4 regions of the Streptomyces sp. NBC_00557 genome follow, and region 3 is predicted to be linked to each of the others. Evidence: riboswitches for the same ligand, from Rfam matches in the RefSeq annotation. Region 3 holds a riboswitch; each other region holds the start of a gene.
What was found. A riboswitch is a leader RNA that binds a small molecule or an ion and turns the genes downstream of it on or off. The one in region 3 is predicted to bind cyclic di-AMP.
Positions count from the first base shown of each region.

Region 1: linked by a shared signal. The riboswitch ahead of OG956_RS18510 (M23 family metallopeptidase) and the one ahead of OG956_RS31410 (C40 family peptidase) in region 3 are both predicted to bind cyclic di-AMP.
Region 2: linked by a shared signal. The riboswitch ahead of OG956_RS14520 (transglycosylase SLT domain-containing protein) and the one ahead of OG956_RS31410 (C40 family peptidase) in region 3 are both predicted to bind cyclic di-AMP.
Region 4: linked by a shared signal. The riboswitch ahead of OG956_RS21035 (transglycosylase family protein) and the one ahead of OG956_RS31410 (C40 family peptidase) in region 3 are both predicted to bind cyclic di-AMP.

Region 1 covers NZ_CP107796.1:4,303,122-4,305,312, reverse strand. The annotation lists gene OG956_RS18510 (M23 family metallopeptidase) at 1-895, opposite strand, end outside; cyclic di-AMP (ydaO/yuaA leader) riboswitch at 905-1,071, opposite strand; tRNA gene OG956_RS18505 (tRNA-Met) at 1,360-1,433, shown strand; gene OG956_RS18500 (dihydrofolate reductase family protein) at 1,516-2,191, opposite strand, start outside.
Region 2 covers NZ_CP107796.1:3,423,277-3,425,467, reverse strand. The annotation lists gene OG956_RS14525 (HAD family hydrolase) at 1-146, shown strand, start outside; gene OG956_RS14520 (transglycosylase SLT domain-containing protein) at 435-923, opposite strand; cyclic di-AMP (ydaO/yuaA leader) riboswitch at 927-1,098, opposite strand; gene OG956_RS14515 (polyprenyl synthetase family protein) at 1,715-2,191, shown strand, end outside.
Region 3 covers NZ_CP107796.1:7,110,792-7,112,982, forward strand. The annotation lists gene OG956_RS31405 (ATP-binding protein) at 1-141, shown strand, start outside; gene OG956_RS31410 (C40 family peptidase) at 688-1,161, opposite strand; cyclic di-AMP (ydaO/yuaA leader) riboswitch at 1,165-1,294, opposite strand; gene OG956_RS31415 (hypothetical protein) at 1,757-2,062, opposite strand; gene OG956_RS31420 (ATP-dependent Clp protease proteolytic subunit) at 2,070-2,191, opposite strand, start outside.
Region 4 covers NZ_CP107796.1:4,826,925-4,829,115, reverse strand. The annotation lists gene eno (phosphopyruvate hydratase) at 1-60, opposite strand, end outside; gene OG956_RS21035 (transglycosylase family protein) at 416-1,105, opposite strand; cyclic di-AMP (ydaO/yuaA leader) riboswitch at 1,110-1,282, opposite strand; gene OG956_RS21030 (transglycosylase family protein) at 1,481-2,191, opposite strand, start outside.

The DNA.
Region 1 (2,191 bases), 2.8 Mb from region 3:
GGCCGGTGGAGACCTTCTGGCCGACGGAGACGTTGATCGAGGACTGGTGGCAGAACCACAGCTCGGTGCCGTCGTCCAGGGTCAGGACGGTGCGGTAGCCGTAGGCGCCGGCCCAGCCCGCCTCGGTGACCGTGCCGCTGTGGACGGCCTTGATGAGGGTGCCGGTGGGGGCGGCGAAGTCGAGACCGGTGTGGTAGCCGGACGACCACATCGCGCCGGGCTGTCCGAAGGTGCCGGTGATCGTGTACGACACGACCGGCAGCGTGTACTGCTTGGCCAGCTCGGCCAGCCGCTTGGCCTCGGCGGCCTTCTCGGCGTCGGCCTCCGCCTTCTCCTTGGCGGCGGCGGCCTTGGCGGCGGCCTCCTTCTCCGCCTTGGCGGCCGCGTCGGCGGTCTGCTTCTCGGCGGCGGCGAGCGCGGCGGTGGTGGCCTTGCTGTCGGCCTGGCCCCGCTGCTGCTCGGCCTGGGCCATGATCCGGTTGCGCAGCGCCTCGCCCGCGTTGCCGGTCTCGGCGCTGTCGGTGGTGGTGCCGACCTTGCTGAGCCCGGTGGCGGCGGCCTCGGGAGCGGAGGAGGAGTCGCCGAAGATGTGCTCGACGGAGTCCAGGTCCGGCAGGGAGATGGAGACCGGCGGCTTGCCGGTGTTGGCGCTGGCCATGCCGCCCGCGCCGACCGCGGCCATCACGCCGACGCCGAGGACGGTGGAGCTGCGCGCGAAGCCGCCGCGCTGCTTGGCGACCCGGTGCCGGCCCCGGACCGGGGCGACGGAGTCCTCGGTGGGGTTCCACTCCTCCCAGGGGCCCTCCTCGGCGCGGTAGGCGCCGTAGCCGAAGGTCTCCGGCTCGGCCTGCTGGGGCATGAAGGGGGCTTCTGGGGCGGGCCGGTTGGACGCCACTCGGGCGTGCTCCTTTCCTTCCTCCGCCTACCGGGTTAGCTGACGGGTTCGGAGCAGGAAGGTCTCCTACGCGCGTATACCGGTCGTGGACTCTGCGAGTTCACGACGGCATCCGCGTGATTCACCCCAAGGTGGTGGTTCCCCGGTTCCCTCGCGGGATTCGGCGCGTGCGCACGGAGCCGCCTCTTGTGACGGCTGGGACGACCGCGCTGCGTTATCGAACGTTAATAGACCTGACAGGCACTTTCCAAGCCGTTCGGCTTGATCATTAAGGTTTCCGGCCGGGGACTTACCGGCCAAGACTGCGGAAAAAGGGGCGAGTTGGTCAGCGAACAGCAGCATCGGTGTTTTTGATGGTGTCTCAGATGTTATGCGGACGGCGGTCGTCCGGTCACTCTTGGTGAGGGACGGCCGGGGATGGCGTCGGGCGGCCTTCGGACTGGTGTATGCTGGAGTCACAACGACGCGGGGTGGAGCAGCTCGGTAGCTCGCTGGGCTCATAACCCAGAGGTCGCAGGTTCAAATCCTGTCCCCGCTACTGAAGGCTCAGGGCCCGGAAACCAGCTGGTTTCCGGGCCCTGGGTGTTTTCCGGCCCAGGGTGTTCCCCGGCCCGGAGTGTTCACCCCAGCAGGTGGGCGTTCGGCGCCTTGGCGAGGTCCTCCAGCTCCGGCAGGACGACCACCTGCGCGCCCCCGCCGGCCAGCACCCCGGTCCCGTCGGCCCCCGGCACGAACGTGTCCGGCTCCTGCCACGCCGTGACCACCCGCCGTACCCCCGCGCGAAGGATCAGCTCGGCGCAGGGGGCGGGCCGCGAGGCGCGCCGGGCGCAGGGCTCGAGGCTGCTGTAGACGGTGGCGCCGGCCAGGCGCGGGTCGGCCGGATCGACCTTGGCCAGCGCGGCCTCCTCCGCGTGGACCACCGCGTCCCCGCCCTCCCGCGAATGGCCGCGGGCCAGTTCCGTCCCGTCGGCGGCGACCACCAGCGCACCGACGCTGAACGCCGTCTTCGCGGGCGGGCACAGCGCGGCCAGCTCGCAGGCGGTGCGCAGCCAGTGCCGGTCGGCGGCGGTGGGCAGCGGACCGCTGCCGGGGGCCGTGGGCTCGTACCGCATGAGGACCACGTCCTCGATACGGCGGGTCTCGGTGAGCCGCAGCCGGCCGGCCTGGTAGCCGCCGGGCCCGAACAGGCGGGGCGCGGCCGGGTCGCCGACGAAAAGCGGCGCGAGGACCAGCTGCAGTTCGTCGGCGAGGCCCTGCCGCAGCAGCTGGGTGTGGACCGTGCCGCCGCCCTCGACC
Region 2 (2,191 bases), 3.7 Mb from region 3:
ACATCCCGATGTTCGACTGGGCGGGGCGCGGGATCGCCATGGCCAACGCGCATCCCGAACTCAAGGCGGTGGCGGACGAGATCACCCTGTCGAACGAGGACGACGGCGTCGCCGTCGCCCTCGAACGACTGTTTCCGGTCCGCTGACCCTCGCGCACCGGACGGACCGGCCGCCGGCACATCGGTACTCGGCCGCCCGGCGAAGGCCGCGCGCGGCCCGCGTGTGCGCGTGTACGCGCGCACGCGCACGCGTGCCGGATGCCCGGCGGCCGCCCGGTACACCCCCGTCCGTCAGGTGCGGGGAACGTGCCGGGCGGCCGGGGTCGGAGCGGCCGCGGCGCCGGCGGCGGCCGGAGTCGCTGGACCGTTCAGGGGCGGGCCCGTGGAGGCGCAGGGGCCCTCAGGGAGTGGGCTGTGGAGGTGTGTGGAGGGCCGTCAGTAGGCGCTGTTGACGTTGTCGATGGACCCGTAGCGGGCGGCGGCGTAGTTGCAGGCCGCGGTGATGTTGGCGACGGGGTCGTACGGGCTGAAGGAGGTGCCGGCCACGTGGTACGCCTTGAACGTGGGATCGATCACCTGGAGCAGGCCCTTGGACGGGATGCCCGCGGCGGCGTTGGAGTCCCACAGGTTGACGGCGTTCGGGTTGCCGGAGGACTCCCGCATGATGTTGCGGTAAATGCCGTCGTAGGTGCCGGGGATGCCCTTCTGGGACATGATCGCGAGCGACTGGCGGATCCAGCCGTCCAGGTTGTTCCGGTACCCGCCGGGGGTGGCGGGGGTCGTGGTGCCGCTGGTGGTGGCCGCGGAGGCGCTGGTGGCGCCGATGAGCGGCAGGGCGAGTACGGCGGCGCCGGTGCCGGCGGCGGCGAGGACGCGGGCGAGGCGGCTGTTGCGGGGTCGGCGGTGCCGAGCGGCTGCAGGCATGGGGACGTTCCTCTCCGACGCCTGCGAGGTGAGCTGTCGGGTTCGGGCGGGGAGGTGCCCGGCCGTGCCCAAAGGAGACACGGCTTCACCCCTAGCCGTACCGGTGCGGTGCCGACCGGTCCGGCGACTTACCTGGGTCCCCCGCTCCTGCCGTACGAATGGTCCGTGGATGGGTGAGCGGGCGGCGGCAGGATTCGGCGTCCGCCCGACGGCCGGGAAGGTATGCGAGAGCACACGCCGGGAACAAGTGTCTGCGTCACATAATGCCCCATTTGGCCTTGATCGATGCCGTGTGGGGTACTTGATCCTTTGCGGTTGCCAAGTCTCAACTCGCCGCCCGGGCAAAGAGGGAGAGGGGTGCGGCGGGTTCCCGCCTGTGAGGCGGCGCGTGACCCAACTCACGAAATAACAAAGTATTCCAAATCCGACATGAGGGATTTGCGTGGATCGGCTGAGTGGCGGAACCCGTGGCATGGTGCCCGTCGTTGTCGTGGTGATCGCGATGTCTGCCGATGCCGTAGGTGATCGCGGCGGCATGGAGGAGGGTGCACGGGGAGGCTCCGCCCGCCTGTCGTTCGCGACAAAGCGGGTGGGTTCCTGTTAAGTCGATGAATGTACGTTTTTACCACTTGATCGAAAACATACCGGTCATGGCCCGGTAGCACCCGGGCTGGACCGGTGGGCGCTATCGGTGATCGAACAGGGACCGGATACGCTGACTTGAGTGATGGCAGCGACCTATCGACAAACCGTGTAATCGCCAGTAGACACCAGCAGACAGGAGACCCCTCGTGACCGTCGTCGGGCCGTTCGGGCTGAGCGTGCGGGACCAGGCTCTGGAAGCCGATGTCCAGGCCGGATTGGCGGCTGTCGAGGAAGGCTTGCTCGAGGCCACCAAGAGCGAGGTCCCGTTCATCACGGAGGCAGCGCAGCACCTCGTACGGGCCGGCGGGAAGCGGTTCCGGCCGCTGCTCGTGATGCTCGCGGCCCAGTTCGGCGACCCCTACGCGCCGGGCGTCGTGCCGTCGGCCGTGGTCGTGGAGCTGACCCACCTGGCCACGCTGTACCACGACGACGTCATGGACGAGGCGGCCGTGCGACGCGGCGTGGACAGCGCCAACACCCGCTGGGGCAACTCCGTCGCGGTCCTCACCGGCGACTTCCTCTTCGCCCGCGCCTCCCAGATCCTCGCCGACCTCGGCCCCGAGGCGGTCCGGGTGCAGGCCCTCGCGTTCGAACGGCTGGTCACCGGCCAGATCCTGGAGACC
Region 3 (2,191 bases):
GACAACGGACGCGGCATGGTCATCATCCGCTGGCTCACCGCGGAGTGCGGCGGCAGACTCCGCGTCCGTCCCACTCGTGAGGGCGGCAAGACGGTCTTCATCGAACTCCCCTGGATCCTCCCGGCGGAACGGACCCGCTAGCCGGCCGGCAGGGGCACGGCAGCCCAGCGGGCGGGGCGGGGTGGCGGGGAGGCGTTGCTCCGGGGCGCGGAGAGGGGACGGCGCGTCGAGGGCGCTCATGCCCCGCGTTCATACGGCCCACCCGGCTGCACAGGCCTTCGACAGGGGTACGGCGTTCGTACGGCCCATCGTGGCCGAACGGGCGCGTCTGCAGGGCTCCGGAAGGCGCCCGCGACCGGTGCGGCGTCGCGGCGCACGCCGGGGCGCGGGTCCGTCGGGGCGCGCCGGACGGCGCATCAGGCGCGGTGCCCCGGTGGGCCGGTCGCTACGCCGGCAGACGGGGCGGCCGGGGCGCTGAGGAGCCTCCGCGGCCGGCAGGAGGTCGCGTCGGCCCCGGGCCCGCCCGTGGGCTCCAGGCGGGCACCGGGGTGGCGCCGACGGTGCTCGGAAGCGGCCCTCCTGCTGGAGCCGCTCCTGCGCTACGGCGGGTCGGCCGGCCTGGGCCGGGCCGGGGCAGCCGGCGTCACCCTGCCGGACCGTCGGGCCGGCCCGCCGTGACGGCCCGGGTCAGTTGACCCGGCCGTACCAGACGCTCCTGGTCCAGATCTTCTGCAGCCGCACCACGTCACCGGTCCTCGGTGCGTGCCAGATCTTCCCGTGTCCGGCGTAGATGCCGACGTGGTAGACGTAGGAGCCCGAGTGGAAGAACACCAGGTCGCCGGCCCTGCGGCTGCGGGCGGAGATGTGGTGCGTCCGGTTGTACTGCGCGGCGGCGGTACGCGGCAGGGTCTTGCCCGCCTTCTTGAACGAGTAGAGCGTCAGCCCCGAGCAGTCGAACCTGCGCGGCCCGGTGGCCCCGTACTGGTACGGCGCCCCCTTCTTGGAGGCCGCGATGTGCAGTGCTTTCGTGGCCAGGGTCGCGGCCGAGGCGTCGGTGGCGAGCCCGGGGACCGCGATCGAGCCGCCCACGGCGGCGAGGGTGAGGGCCGAGGCCGTACCGGCCCGGGCCATGAGCGACGGGACACGATTGAGCGCAGTCATGCGCAACCCTTCGTCAGCCGCCTGTGAAGGATGACCTGTCGGATTCGGGCTGGCGAAGTTGCCCGGCCGCGTTGCCGCGGCTTCACCCCAAGGGCTGCTCGGAACCTCCGCCCGGCCGCGGCGCACAGAGGGCTCTGTGACGCGCGGACGGACATCCGTCCCGGCGACCCGTCTTGCTTGGGTCCTCCACTCCTGCCGATCCACTCCTGTCGACCGGTCGTCCGGGCGGCGGCAGGACTCGGCGTCCGCCCGGACCGCCCCGCCGCGGTCGGCGGGGGCTTGTCGTCGGACGGGATCTTCACCCACGCCGGTCCGAAAATCCCAACGCATCCGGGAATTTGTGGCGTTACTCACCACTCGCCCGTTCGGGTGGACCACGTGATGTTCGAGACATCGTCAGATCCCCGACACACCCTCGGACCTGGGGTTAAGCGCCTCTCCGCGCACCCCGGACGGGCGCGGTGCGCAAGTCGGGAGGCCCGGAAAACGATCCGGATATACACCGGTCGGCGGTACGTCGTTCGGGTCGTTTCAACTCCCGTCCGGTCGGCTCCCGTCGACGCCGGGGTCCGGTACGGCCGCGCGGGCGTCCGGATCAGCCGACGCCGTCCGGCGGGAGCGCGACGCGTGCGGTCCGGCGTTCACCGTCCAGCACCCGCAGGGCCCGTGCCAGCGTGTCCCCGTGCAGCTCCGTCTCGCCCCGCTGGTGCATCAGCGCGAGGGCGTCACGCAGCTCTGCGGCCTTGCGCACCAGGGCCTGGGCTGCGCGCAGCCCGCGATAGGTGTCGCCGCCGTGCGCGGGATTGACGCGGCCCAGCAGGTCGGCGGCCTCCAGATAACGGTCGATCAGGTCGCCCTCGGCGCGCGTGAGCGCGGGCAGCGGCGGAAGGTCCGGCAGCATCGGCGGCTCACCTCGCGTCCGGTGCGCCCGGGGTGCCCCGCCGGGCGGGCACGAGGGCGTCCACCAGGCCGTACTCCACCGCGGCGGGGGCGTCCAGCACCAGGTCCCGCTCCAGGTCGCGGCGGACCT
Region 4 (2,191 bases), 2.3 Mb from region 3:
CGTGGGGTTGCCTCGGGAGTCCAGGATTTCCCGGGCTACGACGACGTCGATGGACGGCACGAGCATCTCCTTCTTGGGATGTGACGCTGGAAGTGCGGGGCGTGTGCCTTGCGGCCGCGCCGTGCGACTAGAGCCTAACCGTCCCCGGGGCGCCGGCCACCGACCGACCGTCCCGTGGACGGGAGGGACACGCAGACGGTACCTATTGTTCACCGCCGGAACAAAGGGGGGTGCGAGGGAACACCAGAAGACGGCCGGGCAAAGAAAAGCCCCGCCCCGGCGCGTACGGGGGAACACGCGCCGGGGCGGGGAGCCCGTGGGGACGGGGGGTGGCCCTCACGAGGCCTCCCGTTGGGGGGCGGCGGCTGTGAGGGCGCTGTGGGCCGGATCGGAGCCGGGCGTCAGGCGCCGGCCGTCACTTGAGGTGCAGCTGCTGGCCCGGGTAGATCAGGTCGGCGTTCTTGACGATGTCCTTGTTCAGCTGGAACAGCTTCTGCCAGCCGCCCTGCACGCCGTGCTTCGCGGCGATGGAGCTGAGGGTGTCGCCCTTGACCACCTTGTACTCGCCGTCACCCTTCTTGACCTTGGCGCCGGTCGGGGTGGTGACGGTCTTGCTCGCCGACGGGGCCGTGCGCGTGGTGGAGCGGGTGGCGGCCTGCTTGCCGGTGGAGCGGGTGACGGTGCCGCTCGACGACGACTTCGTGGAGGCGGCGGGGGCGGAGCCGTTGTACGGCGTGCTGCTCAGGCCGGTGCCGCAGACCGGCCAGGCGCCCTTGCCCTGGCCCGCGAGGACCTTCTCGGCGACGGCGATCTGCTGGGCCTTGGTGGCCAGGTCGGCGCGCGGGGCGTAGGCGGTGCCGCCGTAAGCGGCCCAGGTGGAGTTGGTGAACTGCAGGCCGCCGTAGAAGCCGTTGCCCGTGTTGATGGACCAGTTCCCACCGGACTCGCACTGGGCGACGGCGTCCCACTGGGAGGCGGTGGCGGCGGAGGCGTTGCCCGCGGCCATCAGCGGGGCGGCGACGGCGGCGCCGGTGACACCGGCGAGCGCGACGGCACGGACGGCCTTGGACGGGCGGCGGTGCTTGCCCTTGGCGGAAAACAGCATGGATCGATCCCCTCACCGACGCCTGCGAGGTGAGCTGTCGGGTTCGGGCCGGTTGAGTTGCCCGGCCGCACTCCCGCTTGCGCGAGGTGCGGCTTCACCCCTAGCCGGCCGGGCAGCAACTGCTCGGCGCGGCACTTACCTTGGGTCCCCCGCTCCTGCCTACGGCGCTTGACGCGACGACTGTTCCCGGGCAACCGCTGGCAGGATTCGGCGTTGCGACTGCCGGGGCTCGTGGTGACGAGCGGTCCTGACCGTAGACACGCCGTCGGCCGAATTTCAAAGACGATCAGGGCTTCTGAGACTCATCCCACACTTTCTCCAAATCGGACATTGCGTGATCAAGTGGGGCGTCAACTAGCCCTGGCCAGCGCCGTTTTATCCGTCGGTTTTCAGGGTCTGACCGGCGGCGATGTCGTCGGGGTCGGCGCCGATGACCTTCTTGTTGCTCTCATAGAGCGCGCGCCAGCCGCCGTCGACGCCGAGCGAGTCGGCGATGGAGGCGAGGGTGTCGCCCTCGCGGACGGTGTACGTGTCCGGCCCGCGGCCGGCGTGACGGCCGGACGACGAGGACTTCTGACCGTTTGTCACACTTTCGTCCGCACTTGCGCCACGGTGACGTCCGCCACTGCTGAGCGCTCCGGTGTCGACCAGGCTCCAAGAACCGGCACTCTGCTGGTAATTGTCCGGCATGTCGGCACCCGGCGTGTCGCTGGAGGGACCGGCACTCCCCCGCGAACTTCCGGTGTCCTGTGCGCCGGACTCATGAGATTTGTCCGACTTGGGGGTGCCGGCTCCGGTGGAGTCGGCCGTGCCCGGGGTGCCGGTGGCGTCGCCCGGGGCGGGCGTGCTGCTCGCGTCCGGGGAGGGGCTGGAGGTGCCGGAGCCGGAGGAGTCGGAGCCGGACGCCCGGCCCGAACCGGAGCCATTGGAGGACGAATCAGGCAGACCGGACGAACTGGAGCCGTCCGCCGAGCCGGAGGCGCCGTCCGAACCGCCGCTGCCACCGGAGCCGCCGACGCCCGTGTCGACGTCGAGCGAACCGGAGTGGGAGGTCAGCCCGGCGGTCAGCGCGCACATGGCCCACGG